DNA from 4 places in the Paenibacillus thiaminolyticus genome. Region 3 is predicted to be linked to each of the others. Evidence: riboswitches for the same ligand, from Rfam matches in the RefSeq annotation. Region 3 holds a riboswitch; each other region holds the start of a gene.
What was found. Region 3 has a riboswitch for cobalamin ahead of FLT43_RS11300 (ABC transporter substrate-binding protein). Riboswitches for the same ligand answer to the same signal wherever they lie in the genome.

Region 1 (3,525 bases), 820 kb from region 3:
TAGTGAGCCTCAACCTGCTCCGGCTTCAACCGGTGTAGCCGTTCCTCGGGATAGCTGAGGTTTTCTCCGATAATGAGCGTTTTACGCAGCTTGCGCCGCATAATTTCCTCTGCGATTTCCGCCGGGCCAATCTTGCTGTCCGTGACCATCGCCACTTTCGAGTGCGCGAGCAGAAAGTCGAAGTCAGGCTGCTTGCCGTGACTGCTCGTAATGTACAGGTCGTTCATGGCAATACCGCAGCGGCTGCATAAATATTGAATCGAGCTGATCCCGGGCACAATCTGAAGCTGTTCCTGTGAAAATCGGTCCAACGCCCATTTTCCGATGCCATACATTAACGGGTCTCCGGAGGCGAGCAGCACGATCTCCTGGCCGATCCTCTCGCGAAAAAAGGCTTCCAGCTCCGCGAGCTGCGAGGGCAGCAGCTTGCGTTCGGCCGGGTTGTCCGGCGGGATATCGCTAAGCTGCCGCTTCGAGCCGACAATCACGTCCGCCTTCTCTATGAGGAAGGCGCCCGCTCCGGTCAGCAGCTCCGGACTGCCCGGGCCAATTCCGACAATATGAATCATGGCCATGCCTCCTTGATGGTTGAGATGTCACAGGTGGAAGCCAGCATTCCGCGATCCGTCGAGAACGTGATGACGTCGATATCCACCGCCGGTTTGCTGTATTTCAAAAACTGTTCTGCCCGTTGTTTCACTTTGTCCGCGATGGTCTGAAAAACCTCGCTATACCCTTCCGCCACCATAATTTCTCCTGCCGCTTCCGTCGTCGCACAGGCCGCAATTTGCTGGAGCAGGGGAAGGGGCGCGCCGGCAAGCGCCAGGTTCGCCACCATGATCTCTGCCCGCGCATCCGCGTCTTTGCTGTATGTGGTGAAAATGCCGGCGGACACTTTAATCAACTTGCCGAAATGGCCCACCATCAGCACATGCTCGAACGCGAGTCGCTGCGTCTCCTTGAGCATGTAGCCGACGAAGTTGCTCATCGAGACCACGTATTTGCCGTCGATGCCAAGCTGCTCCTCGACGAAGCGCTCCCCGTAATTCCCGGGAACGAGAATGATTTTGCGGAAGCCCTGCGCTTTTTTCATCTCCAGCTCGATGGACAGCGACTGCTTCCACCCTTCATCGGACATCGGAGTTACAATTCCGGTCGTTCCCAGAATTGATATTCCGCCGATAATTCCGAGGCGGCTGTTCATGGTGCGCTCGGCGCGCTCTTCGCCTTCCGGCGCGAAAATCACCACGTCCGCACCACGGTTCGGGCCAATCTCTTCCCGTACGGCCGCAGTAATCATTCGGCGCGGCACCGGATTGATGGCCGCTTCCCCGACCGGGACCGCGATGCCCTTCTGCGTCACGCGCCCGATGCCTTGCCCGCCGTCGATGCGGATCTCCTCGCTGGCATTCAAGGTGACCTGCGCAAAAATCCACATGCCATGCGTCGCATCGATATCATCGCCGCCGTCTTTTTGGACGGCGGCGGTGGCCGTATGCCGATCGAACTGCTGCTTGTCCACCGGAAGCTGCAGGGTTGTTCTGTTCGGCGTGATGATCGTCACCCCGGCGATCTTTTCCTGCTTGACGATCATGGCCGCTGCCGCCTTCGCCGCCGCTGCCGCGCAAGTGCCTGTCGTATAGCCCTTGCGCAATTTTTTCCCCTCATAGTACACGTAATCTGCCATCGGGCCACCTCTTCTTACATCGCGTACAGCACAGCATTCATGATGGCTGCCGCCAGATTGCTTCCGCCCTTCCGCCCGCGGGCCACGACCGCCGGAATGTCGCTTTCATAGAGCGCTTCTTTCGATTCGGCCGCCCCGACGAATCCAACCGGCACACCGACGACAGCCTCCACGTCCAACTCACCGGCAGCCGCCATCTCCAGAATTTGATAGACAGCGGTAGGCGCATTGCCGATGACGAACAATTTCTTGCCTTCTTCTGTGGCGGCAAGCTGTATCCCGGCCATCGAGCGGGTGATGCCTTGCTGTTGGGCCACCTCGGCCGTGTGCGGTTCATTGACGTAGCAGCGGTAGCGGCAGCCGTATTGCTCCAGCAGCTTTTTATTCATGCCGCTCAGGGCCATATTCGTATCGGTAAAAATGATGCCGCCCTGCCGGATCGTCTCGCGTATTTTCGTCAAGGCATCATGCGTAAAGACGAGATTATCTAAATAATCAAAATCCGCCGTCGTATGAATCGCCCGCTTCATAACCAGCTCCTCTTCCCGGTTGCGGAACGTATAGTCCGGTCTTGTTGCCGTAATGATGTCCTGTATGATTTCAAAGCTTTTTTCTTCAATCCGCTTGGGGTTTTTGATGTAGTCCATCTTTCCCTCTCCTTTTCGTGGGTTTCAATACAACCTCTAAAAGGGAACAAAAAAACACGAAACCTTAAGGTCCCGTGTCCATACGAAGAAAAAGGCAGTATCCAAGTGTGTTCGGCAATGAACATACTGGTGCCTAGGTTCTCTGCAATAGACAACTGTTCCCTTAGAAGTTGCTGCAAGGCTGAACAGAGGAGGTCTCCTGACTTGACATCATTCTACTTTCCCGCCTTCCCAGAAATAATTCCAGTGACATGAATGGGATTTCGTCCGCTTTACAGTAGCTAGGGCCTGTAGAGGAATCGCACCTCTTTCCCTGATCTCCGCTCAGTTTTCTATTCAATTTTTATCAAGATTATTTTTTTCCACTTGAATTGCGTGAATCTCTTAGGTGAATCATAGCTTGACTTCTATCATGCCGCCTGTGACAGAACTCACTGCATATCGATTTGACGGACAACAAAAAGAGCGCTTCAAGCCTGCTGACTGGCTCGAACGCTCTTTTTGAATTCTTTGCGATAGGAATGTTGTCCAACCTTCGTTATACCATGACGCTCAATGTTTTCGCCTGCGTATCCAGGTTCTCCGCTGCCTGGCCGATTTTGGAAAATTCCTCAGTGGCTAGGTTAATTTGATGCTGACATTCGACGATTGCATTCCGGGAATTCTTCGTCCCCCCGCCAACATGTCCTACCTTGTCGGCGATTCCCTCGATGGCGGCTTGGACTTCCTTGGCCGCCTCTTGGACATGCTCCGCCAGCTTCCGTACCTCGGCGGCAACCACCTGGAACCCTAGGCCATGCTCCCCGGCATGGGCCGCCTCAATCGCGGCGTTCAGGCCCAGCAAGTGGGTTTGCGAAGCAAAATCCCGGATCATCTGAACAATTCCTTTGATGGACTTGTATTCATCTTCCAATTGCCGTAGGAGGGTTAAGTTGTCTTCACTGTCCGTCACCGCACGCTGAATGGCTGCCGCAACCTGCTGGTTGCGCTCCACGCCTTCTTCCGTCCGCTTCAGCAAATCTTCCGCCATCAGCCGCAGCTCGTCCTTCATTCGGGAGGCGGCGTTTTCCCTTGGCGTGATGTCGGTCGCCACCTTCAAGACAGCTACCGTGTGACCGGTATCATCCAGAACCGGCATATACGTCGCTTCAAGCCACACCAGGTTCCCATTTTTCGCTACCCGGGCGATTT
Region 2 (3,525 bases), 1.7 Mb from region 3:
TGAGGTTACATCTGACTGCCTCTCTTGGCTGCGGAATCACACGCCGTAATCATTGCTGCATCAAGGAATATCCTTCGACGTGAACGGTCGATTTGTTCCTGCATACTTGGAGGGGTATAATGGAATTGGGAAATACAATCTCGAACATGATTCTTTGGAGGGATAGCCATGCCCCAATTATTTGAACCGCTAACGTTACGCGGGGTGACGATACCGAATCGTATCGTGATGTCGCCGATGTGCATGTACTCTTGCCACAATGAGGACGGGATGGTCAACGATTGGCATCTGGTCCACTATACGTCCCGTGCCGTCGGACAAGTCGGCCTGATCATGATCGAGGCCACCGCCGTCACCCCTGGCGGACGCATCAGCGCGCAGGATCTGGGCATTTGGAGCGACGAGCATGTAGACGGACTCCGCCGCCTGACCGACATGGTCCACGCGCACGGCGGCAAGATCGGGATTCAGCTCGCCCACGCCGGGCGCAAAGCAACCGTCCCCGGGATCATCGCCCCTTCGGCGCTTCGCTTCAGCGAAGCCTATGAGACGCCGGAGGAGATGACGCTGGAGGACATCCGCAAGACGATCAAAGCATTCGCCGACGCCGCGCGGCGGGCGGAGGAAGCCGGATTCGACGTCATCGAGATTCACGGCGCGCACGGGTATTTGATCAACCAGTTCCTGTCCCCGCTCACGAACCAGCGGACCGACAGCTACGGCGGCAGCGCCGACGCCCGCTACCGCTTCTTGAGCGAAGTGATTGAAGCGGTGCGCATCACGTGGTCGAAGCCGCTGTTCGTACGCATCTCGGCCAATGAATATGCCGAAGGCGGCAACGTGATCGAGGCATACATTGACTATGCGCGGCGAATGAAGGACCAGGGCGTCGACCTGATCGACTGCAGCTCGGGCGGGGTCGTCCCTCATCGGGTCGAAGCGTACCCGGGTTATCAGGTCCAATATGCGCATGCGATCCGCCAATCAGCCGGCATCGCGACCGGTGCCGTCGGGCTGATTACCGAACCGTCCTTGGCGGAAGAGATTGTCCGCAATGGCCGGGCCGATCTCATCTTCCTCGGCCGCGAGCTGCTGCGGGATCCGTACTGGCCGCGCCAGGCTGCGAAGCAATTGCGCCAGGAACTCGCTCCGCCGAAGCAATACGATCGCGGCTGGTAATCCATTTATAATAATCATTGCATCTTGAATCTCACTTATTCCAGGCGGGGCCGCACCAGCGGCCTCGCCTGCTTGCATTATCTTCGCCCCAATCCGCCGCTGCCGTTCAAGTGCGGGAGCGGACCTCTCCGATCCCGAACATTTTTAAGGTCCGGACAGCCCTCGGAATTGTCTCAAATCCTGTCATTTTCTTATGAGGAATATCACCTGAAACCTATTTACTTACCCAATATGTTGTAGTATATTATCATGAGTATAACAACATATTGAACGATACAGGTGCTGCGGTTCGACAAAAGCGATGCGCGTCGGGCCCCGGCTTAATAGGGAAGACGGTGCGAATCCGTCGCGGTCCCGCCACTGTAAGAAGCGCTGCCGGAACATCGGTCCTCTCCGTTCCGGCAGCAAGTACCCGACAGAACAGGCGCTCTGTAGAGAGCGGCCTTTTCTATGTCCACTGGGACGAATGTCCCGGGAAGGCTGCCGAGGTATTCGGCTTCGAGCCAGGAGACCTGCCTGTATCGCCGCACATTCATTACCCTACGCGGAATAGGGAACGTGTTCAGGCCGCGCGCTGCGCTGTTACCGCCTTCGGCGGGCGATTGCAGCTGCGTGGTTAGAGGGGGGAGCTGCGCCTTGTCCTAGTGATGCACAGCCGCCATGATAAGAAGCCCCCGGATACATACGGCTTTGCCATGCCGTCCTGAGCTGTTCTCGCGAAGGGACGGCTATTTTTATTGCTCTTTTTCGAGGAGGAATACGGATGCTAACCACCAATCATACTGTTCAGACCGTACACAAACCGAATAATCGCTCGCTCGCGTTCGACGCGGAGCGCATCATGCGTTATGGCGAGCGCATCATGGGCGCTTACCCGGAGCTGGACCGGGAACGCTGGCACCGGGGCGTCCTGGCCAAGCTTCGTCACAGCCATGTTCAGGCATCCGACATCACGCAGGCTTGCATCATGACCGCATTGGAGCTGGTCTCCGTCGAGGAGCCGAAGTGGAAGTTTGTCGCGGCGCGCGCCCTGTTGACGAAGCTGTATAAGGAAGCGGCTTTGCACCGCAGCTACAAGGCGTACGCCGATCGCCCGTATGGCGACTTCTACAAGCTGATTAAGCAGCTGGCCGATATCGGCATCTACCGTCAGGAGCTGCTGGAGGCCTATACGCCCGATCAGATTCGCGAGCTGGGCCAGGCGATCGATCCGGCCTGCGACGAGCTGTTCGACTATATCGGGCTGCTTACTCTCGCGGAGCGGTATTTGGCCGTTGATTTCGAAGGGCGCACGATGGAGCTGCCGCAGGAGCGCTATATGATCATCGCCATGTACCTGATGCATCAGGAACCGGAGGAGCGCCGGGTTGAGCTGGCCAAGGAAGCATATTGGGCGATGAGCAATCTCTATATGACTGCCGCGACGCCGACAATGGCGAACGCGGGCAAGAAGGTCGCCGGCCAATTGTCGAGCTGCTTCATCGACACGGTGGATGACTCGCTGGAAGGTATCTTCGATTCGAATACCGACGTGGCCCGGCTGAGCAAGATGGGCGGCGGCATCGGCGTCTATCTCGGGAAAGTGCGGGCGCGCGGCTCCGATATTCGCGGCCACAAAAATACGAGCTCCGGCGTCATTCCTTGGATCCGCCAGCTGAACAACACCGCGGTGAGCGTCGACCAGCTCGGCACGCGCAAGGGCGCCATTGCCGTCTATCTGGACGTGTTCCACAAGGACATTCTGTCCTTCCTCGATCTCAAATTAAATAACGGCGACGAGCGCATGCGCGCCCATGATATTTTCCATGGCGTCTGTATTCCGGATCTGTTCATGGAAGCGGTCGAAAAGCGCGAAGACTGGCATCTATTCTGTCCGCATGAAGTGAAGAAGACACTGGGCTGGACCGACGGGAACGGCCGTCCGCTAGGACTGGAAGATTTCTATGACGAGCAGGCAGGCCAGGGGCAGTTCCGCGAGAAGTATGCAGAGGCGGTGGCGACCCCCCATCTCTCGCGCATTACGCTGCCGGCCATCGACATCATGAAGCGTATTCTCAAATCCCAGCTCGAGACCGGAACGCCTTATATGTTCTACAAGGATACCGCCAACCGGGCCAATCCGAACAAGGCGCATGGCATGATCTTCTGCTCCAATCTGTGCACCGAGATAATGCAGAATATGTCGCCGACGACGATCGAGCAGGAAGAGCTGGTGCTGGAGGACGGCGGGGCCCGCATCATCATCAGCAAGCTTCCAGGCGACTTCGTCGTCTGCAACCTGAACTCCATTCATCTGGCACGCGCCGTGCGGGTGCTCGAACGCCTCGTGCCGATCCAAGTGCGGAT
Region 3 (3,525 bases):
CGTTGGCGCCAGCGCCGTCCGCGCGATCGTATCCGCCCACATGACATAGATCGCTCCGCCTACAGCCGAGAACGGCACGATCAAGCGATAGTCCGGGCCGACCAGCAGCCGAATCATGTGCGGGACGACGAGCCCGACGAAGCCGATAACCCCTGATACGGAAACGGCTGCCGCCGTAATAAACGTCGACACGAGCAGAACGACCCACTTCGTGCGCTCGACATTGAGTCCGAGATGAGACGCCTGCCGCTCCCCAAGGGCAAGCAGGTTGAGCGGACGGGCATAGGCGATCAGGGCGATGAGCCCGATCGCCATATACGGCGCCAGCACGGCAGAAAAAGACCAGCCCCGCAGCGCCAGGCTTCCCATGACCCAGTACAGAATCTCGTTGATCGTCTGCTTCGACATCGCGACGAGGAAGGAGACGATCGAGCCTAGGAACGCCTGCGTAACGACCCCGGCCAGAATCAGCGTCTCGATCGGGATCTTGCCGTCTTCTCTCGCCAGGCGCATGACGGCCAATAGCGTCAGCGTGCCGGTCACGAAGGCGACGATCGGAACCGTCCACTGGCCGAGCAGCGCATACTGCAGGCCGAAGTAGATCAGGAACGCGGCGCCGACGGAGGCCCCGGAAGACACGCCCAGCGTGTACGGATCTGCCAGCGGATTGCGCAGCACGCCCTGGAAGCCCGTCCCCGCCAGCCCCAGCGACGCGCCGACGAGCATCGCGAGCACGACGCGCGGGAAGCGGACCTTCAGCATAATGGTCGCCGAAGCATCGTCCCAGGTGACGGGAATGAGCGATTCCAGTCCGGGAACATGATGCAGCAATATTTTCGCAATCTCACCCATTGGCATCTTCACCGATCCGACGGACAGACAGCCTACAATAGATAAAAGGAGCAGCGCCAACATCGCTACTCCAAAGCCAAACCCTTTTTTCATCGATATGTCCATCCCATCATCTATTTGAACAAATCAGGATAGATCGCCTTCGCCACATCCTGCAGCGCTTCGGCCACACGCGGGCCCGGGCGGCTCAGCTTGTTGTTGTCCAGTCCGAACAGCTGATTGTCCTTGATCGCGGTGATGGCTTCCCAGCCGCTGCGTCCGCGGATAATGTCCTCCAGCGTCTTGTTCGTCTCGCTGTCGACAAGGTCCTTCGCGAACAGAATGACGTCCGGATTCTCCTTGATGATGTTCTCCTCATTAATCTGGTTCCAGCCGGTCATGTCCGCGGCCGCAATATTGACGCCGCCTGCCAGCTCGATCAGCTCATTCATGAATTCGCCGCTGCCGACGGTCCAGCCCGGAGAAAATTCAATATAAACCTTCTTTTTGTCGGTAACGCCCTTGACCGCTTCAGCGACGTCATCGCGCATCTTTTTCATCTGATCGGTAATCTCTTTTGCTTCCTTCTGATGATCGGTAATGAGACCATACAGCTCGATGTTGCTGATTACATCGTCATAGGTTTTCGGCTCGACCTTGAAAATTTCAATGCCCAGCTCGCGGAATTTGTTGACGGCTTCTTCCTTCATCGAGATGCCGCTAAATACGACATCCGGCTTCGCCGCAATGATCGCTTCCTCATTCGGTTTCGTGATGCCGCCCATTTTCGGCTTCTGCGTCGCTTCTGCCGGGTAATCATCATAATCGGACACGCCCACGATATTGTCGCCAAGGCCAAGGGCAAATAATGATTCCGTCTCTGCCGGCGATACGGAAATGATCCGTTCCGGCGCTTTGTCGAACGTGAATTCATGCCCGGTCGCATCCTTCACCGTCAGCGGATAGGTTGTCTTCGCGGCATCAGAAGCCGCATTGCCGTTCTCCTGCTGCTGCGCAGATTCTGGAGCCTTGTCCGCCTCCTTCGACGGAGCCGCTCCGCAAGCCGCCAAGCTCAAAGCCAGCACGGCCGCTGCCGCGACCGCTATCGTTCTGTTCCACCATTTGTTCATCATGTTTATCTCCCTCACTTACCTGAATATCATGCCTGCTTCATTGCCGAAGCAGTGCGAACGCCGTCCCTTCACGCGGAAGGGCTGGCTCCCAGTCTTCCTGGTGCGGCATCCTGCCTTACCAACTTTTCCATCCGCTTCGAGGCGGAATTGTCAAAGAGCGCACAAATACAAAACCCCCGATCCTAGGATCGGGGGAACGCAGTCTCCTGGATAGGACCTTCCGAACTGAACTGCAAAGCCATCTCACGCCGTTAGACAGCATGACCGCTCAGCAGCAACAGGAAGTCCATTCCAATGACGCCGCTCCTCTCCGCGAAGGAAATAACTCGTCCTCCTATCGGGCAGGTCTCCTGACTTAGGAGCATCTTGCTGTGCTCGCCTTCCCATCAGCGGATTCACCTGAATCCGCGCAGACAGTGGCATTCTGAGCGCAGCACTCCATTTACAGTGGCGGGACCGTGCCGGATTCACACCGGCTTCCCTATTATCCTTGGGCACAAGCTCAATGCTCGTGCGGCGCAAGGACCCGATAGATTACTATTCGCTTGTCTTTCCATCATAGCTTGACTATTGATTATAGGGGAATTACCCTATCCTTGCAATAACATTCCTCACAAACTTCAGGGCATCTATCTGTTCCCTCGCTCACCCGCCGCTCGCTCCATCAAGGAAGCCGCTCCGCCCGCAGGAACTTCCAGCGGCGGGGAGACTTTGCAGCCGTAATCAAGATCCCTGCCCCGATCGGGACGGTCGCTTCCCAGAACGTCTTCTTCGGGAATGCGAGCGTGTACAGCCTCCGCACCATTCCTCCGTGCGTAACGACCAGCACATCAGGCCGCGCCTCATACGCGTTGCCTACCCGGCCTGGCCGCTTCCGGCGCAGCCGGGCCGTTCTGCAGCGCTCGCCGCCCGGATCAGAACCTTCCCTGTCCGGCTCGCATTCCCGCCGATGGCGCTGTCCGCGGGCGCCTTGTCCCGCCGCCACAGCCGTTTGTCTCCCGGCCTTCTGCAGAATCTCCCACCAGACATGCGCCGTCCGCGTGCTGAATGTCTGCCATGGCTCGCCGCGCGGCGGCTGAACGGAGGTCATATCATCCAGCCAGCGGCGGTAAGCCGGATCCTCCTTCAGGTCGTTGTACGTCAAGCCTTCCCACATGCCAAAATCGTATTCGCGCAGCCTCGTATCGACGTGAGCCCTTCCCGCATCGCGCGGACGCAGCTGAGCCAGCGTCTCGCGGCAGCGCCGCATATCGCTCGTATACAGGAGCGGCGCCGGATGGGCGACTGCCCTGCGCATCGGCCGCAGCACCTCTTCCGCTTCCGGGAGAAGCGGGCTGTCTGTATAGCTGATATACCGCCGCTCCACATTCGCCTGCGTCAGCGAATGTCTGACGAGCGCGAACCGCACGATGACGCTGGATGCGCCTGAACGGCGGCGGATATGCCGGGTGCCGCAGCGCGGAGGCTTGGGCCGGGCTTGTCGTCTAGCTCCTGCTTGACGCCGCTTGCGGCGAACGGGGGGAGCTTTGTATGTGCGCTTTTGTTTCATTTCATCCCATTA
Region 4 (3,525 bases), 180 kb from region 3:
TTCAATTCCAAACCCTTTTGTCAATACCCGGCGAATAATGAACAATTCTACTGGCCTTACCATCACATAGGAGTAAATAGTAACCTGAATCCGTGATCTTTGTTCCTTGAAAATGTGGGGAAATGAAAGGAATTAGCAGGATAACTGCTGCAGCAAACCAGTTGCTGGAGGAAAAAGTACCGCTATGACGGCTTAGGGGCAGAAGCTGTAGGAAAGCTACAGCTTCTGCCTGGATCGTTTGCACGAGAAGCACAGCAACGGACAGGGCGGGGGGCTATTCCTGTACCCGTAATATGTTCTAAATTGCCCAGAACAAAGCCGATGACAAGTAACAAGCTAAATAACTATAGCTTGTTACAATCCATTCGCTTATTGTTCTCCCCATTTATTATGAAATATTAGATTTTCAAGAGATTTTCGTTTTTCCCACTTCACTTGTTCTAAAATGGGAGCAGAAGGGTAGTCGTCCGTATATCCAATGGAAATTAAAGCAACAGGGTCAATGTGCGGAGGTATTTGCAAAATATCTCGAACATCATTTTTTTTGTAAAAACTTACCCATCCCATGGCTAAGCCTTCTACACACGCCGCTAACCACATATTTTGGATTGCACATGCTGTAGAGAGAATATCCGTCTCCGGAATCGAATTTCGTCCTAGTACATGCGAGCCCCCGCTTGTTGGATCACAGGTGACACAGATCGTTAAGGGTGCCTCTTTAATTCCTTCAATTTTTAAACTTAAAAATTGGGTAGCGCGCTCTTCTTCGTAATGAATCGCCAAAGCTCGTCTTTCTTTTTCTGTCGCCCAAGCTAATCTCTCTTTGACTTCCATAGAATCCACGATAATGAAATTCCATGGCTGCATAAATCCTACAGAGGGTGCATGGTGTGCCGCTTGTAAAATTCGGTCGATAATCTCTTTTGGTACAGGATTCGGAAGAAAATTCCGAATGTCTCTTCTTTTATAAATGACATTATAAACGGCTTCTTTTTCGATCTCATTAAACATGTGATGCGCCTCTTTCATTCTTTATCGTGTCTCCATCATCCATTGTAGCTATCCTTTGATAATGTGGATTTTTTCTTTCTCTACGATATCATAGGTTCCACATATTCGACAAATTACATCAATTTTCTACTTAGGCGCTTGACATTTTCATCACATTTCGATGTAAAAGTACCGGTACTTCTTGTAGTAACATTTCTGATTGATCGCGCCCTCTTGCCAATCCCCTTTTTTGTGCTATAATGGTGTCGAATGGACGACCATTCACGTCATGCACAACAGAAGAAGTTATAGGCAATGGAAGTTTGGTGCAAATCCAACGCGGTCCCGCCACTGTGATAGACCGAATTCACGGTCTTAAGTCAGGTCTTTTGCCTAGTAACTTTGAAGGACCAGTCATTTCGAGGCGAAAGTGGCTGGTTTACGAGTCTAGTGACGATAACCGCCTCGCTAGGCTTTTTTTAGGTTCCAGGAAGGCAGCCGACGCTGATGTCGGCACAGCCGGGTGGTCGCCGCCGAACAGATACGATGACGTATAGCTTAGGAAGCAGGGACGTTCTTCAAGGCCGAGGAACGGATGCACAATGGCGTGCAGGTCCCTTTTTTTACTGCCTGCCGATAGCGGCAGCCGTGATCGGGCGGGTTGACGAATGTCCGGTTGACGGTGTAGAGTGATGGTAGACAATTGAATGATGACGAGTTGCACAATGGCGTGCACCTATATCATAAGCGAAGAGGCTTTTAAAGGAATCCGTTCTTTTAAAAGTCTCTTTTTTTATTGCGAACTACTTCATTGGAGGTGCCTGTTATGGACAAAATATCGATGAAAACCGACATTTATCTGGGGCAAGGCGCGTTGGATCGCCTGATGGAATGGCGGAATCAACGAATCTTCATCGTCACCGACCCGTTCATGGTCAAGTCGGGGATGATTAACATGCTGTTCGAACGGCTGCATGAGAGCAATGAGCAATACATTTTCAGCAATATCGTGCCCGATCCGCCAATCGAGATCGTGACCGAGGGCGTGGAAGCGCTTGGCGCGTTCCAGGCCGATCGGATGATTGCGATTGGCGGCGGATCCGCGATCGATGCGGCCAAGGCGATGAAGATTTTTGCCCAAAAAATATTGAATCAGCACAATATGCCGTTCGTGGCGATTCCGACAACGAGCGGAACGGGCTCGGAAGTGACGTCATTCTCCGTGATCAGCGATAAGAAGAAGAACATTAAGTACCCGCTCGTGTCTGATGACATGCTGCCGCAGGAAGCGATTTTGGACCCGGAATTGGTCAAGAGCGTGCCGGACTTCATTACCGCCGATACGGGGATGGACGTCCTGACTCACGCGATCGAGGCCTATGTGTCCACCAAAGCGAATGATGTGTCCGACGCTTTGGCAGAGAAGGCGATCAAGCTGGTCTTTGCGTATTTGCCGCGAGCGCACAAGGACGGGAACGACCTGGAGGCGCGGGAGAAAATGCACAATGCCTCCTGTCTGGCGGGCATGGCGTTCAATATCGCGTCGCTTGGCCTCAATCACGGCATCGCCCATGTGGCCGGAGCGAAGTTCAAGATTGCGCACGGGCGCATGAATTCGCTGCTGCTGCCGCATGTGATTGAATTCAATGCCGATTACAAGCCGGGCTACGGCAAAGAGGAAAGCAATGCCGCGGCGGTCAGATATGCCGAAATTGCCAAGATATTGGGACTGTCGGCACCGAATCCGAAGAGCGGCGTTCGCAGCCTGGTTCAAGCGATCAAGCAGCTGCAGAAGCAATTGCGCATGCCGCAATCACTGCGGGAATGCAACGTGGACGAAGCGCTGCTGGAAGAGATGAGCCCATCGATTGCCGAAGGAGCGCTCAAGGACGGCTGCACGGCCACGAATCCGCGCGTTCCGGCCGCTCCTGACGTTGTCGAAATTTTGAACAAAATGTTTCAATATTAAGTAATCAAATAAATACCATGCGTGTTCAGGTTGACAACGTTTGCAGCTACAAAGTATAGTAAAAGTAACACAAAGGCGTGTTGCATACGATCAAAGCGAAGAGGCTTCTTAAAAATTCCACGTGAACTTTTAAGGGGTCTTTATGTTTTTTTATGGCTATTTGATGTTGTTTCTCACAAAGAAATGAGTGATGAGAGTATGGACCAACATAACGAAAAGCAACGCGTCATTCAGGAGTACGTGCCAGGGAAGCAGGTCACATTGGCTCATATTATCGCGAACCCGAACCCGGATATTTACAAGAAGCTGGGATTGGGGAGCGAAGCGCAGGATGCCATCGGCATTATGACCATCACGCCAAGCGAAGCCTCCATTATTGGCGCGGACATCGCGACCAAGGCGGCCGGCGTGCAGATCGGCTTCGTTGACCGCTTCAGCGGATCGCTCGTCATTACAGGCGATGTCTCATCCGTGGAGTCGGCCGTGAACGAAGTTCTGCTGGGCCTGCATAACATTCTTGGCTTCTCGGCTGCGAAGATTACGAGAACGTAGGAGAAGCGCACATG

Region 1: another riboswitch for cobalamin. It lies ahead of FLT43_RS07580 (cobalt-precorrin-8 methylmutase); the one in region 3 lies ahead of FLT43_RS11300 (ABC transporter substrate-binding protein).
Region 2: another riboswitch for cobalamin. It lies ahead of FLT43_RS18950 (ribonucleoside-diphosphate reductase subunit alpha); the one in region 3 lies ahead of FLT43_RS11300 (ABC transporter substrate-binding protein).
Region 4: another riboswitch for cobalamin. It lies ahead of FLT43_RS12095 (1-propanol dehydrogenase PduQ); the one in region 3 lies ahead of FLT43_RS11300 (ABC transporter substrate-binding protein).

What each region holds. Positions count from the first base shown of each region.
Region 1 covers NZ_CP041405.1:1,690,242-1,693,766, forward strand. The annotation lists gene FLT43_RS07570 (cobalt-precorrin-7 (C(5))-methyltransferase) at 1-569, opposite strand, end outside; gene cbiD (cobalt-precorrin-5B (C(1))-methyltransferase CbiD) at 566-1,687, opposite strand; gene FLT43_RS07580 (cobalt-precorrin-8 methylmutase) at 1,702-2,334, opposite strand; cobalamin riboswitch at 2,510-2,681, opposite strand; gene FLT43_RS07585 (methyl-accepting chemotaxis protein) at 2,873-3,525, opposite strand, start outside.
Region 2 covers NZ_CP041405.1:4,240,022-4,243,546, reverse strand. The annotation lists gene FLT43_RS18960 (alpha/beta hydrolase) at 1-49, shown strand, start outside; gene namA (NADPH dehydrogenase NamA) at 169-1,179, shown strand; cobalamin riboswitch at 1,440-1,713, shown strand; gene FLT43_RS18950 (ribonucleoside-diphosphate reductase subunit alpha) at 1,943-3,525, shown strand, end outside.
Region 3 covers NZ_CP041405.1:2,505,669-2,509,193, forward strand. The annotation lists gene FLT43_RS11295 (FecCD family ABC transporter permease) at 1-945, opposite strand, end outside; gene FLT43_RS11300 (ABC transporter substrate-binding protein) at 966-1,961, opposite strand; cobalamin riboswitch at 2,288-2,509, opposite strand; gene FLT43_RS11305 (histidine phosphatase family protein) at 2,629-3,513, opposite strand.
Region 4 covers NZ_CP041405.1:2,688,575-2,692,099, reverse strand. The annotation lists gene bluB (5,6-dimethylbenzimidazole synthase) at 370-1,011, opposite strand; adenosylcobalamin (AdoCbl) riboswitch at 1,282-1,433, shown strand; gene FLT43_RS12095 (1-propanol dehydrogenase PduQ) at 1,817-2,959, shown strand; gene FLT43_RS12090 (BMC domain-containing protein) at 3,158-3,511, shown strand; gene FLT43_RS12085 (EutP/PduV family microcompartment system protein) at 3,523-3,525, shown strand, end outside.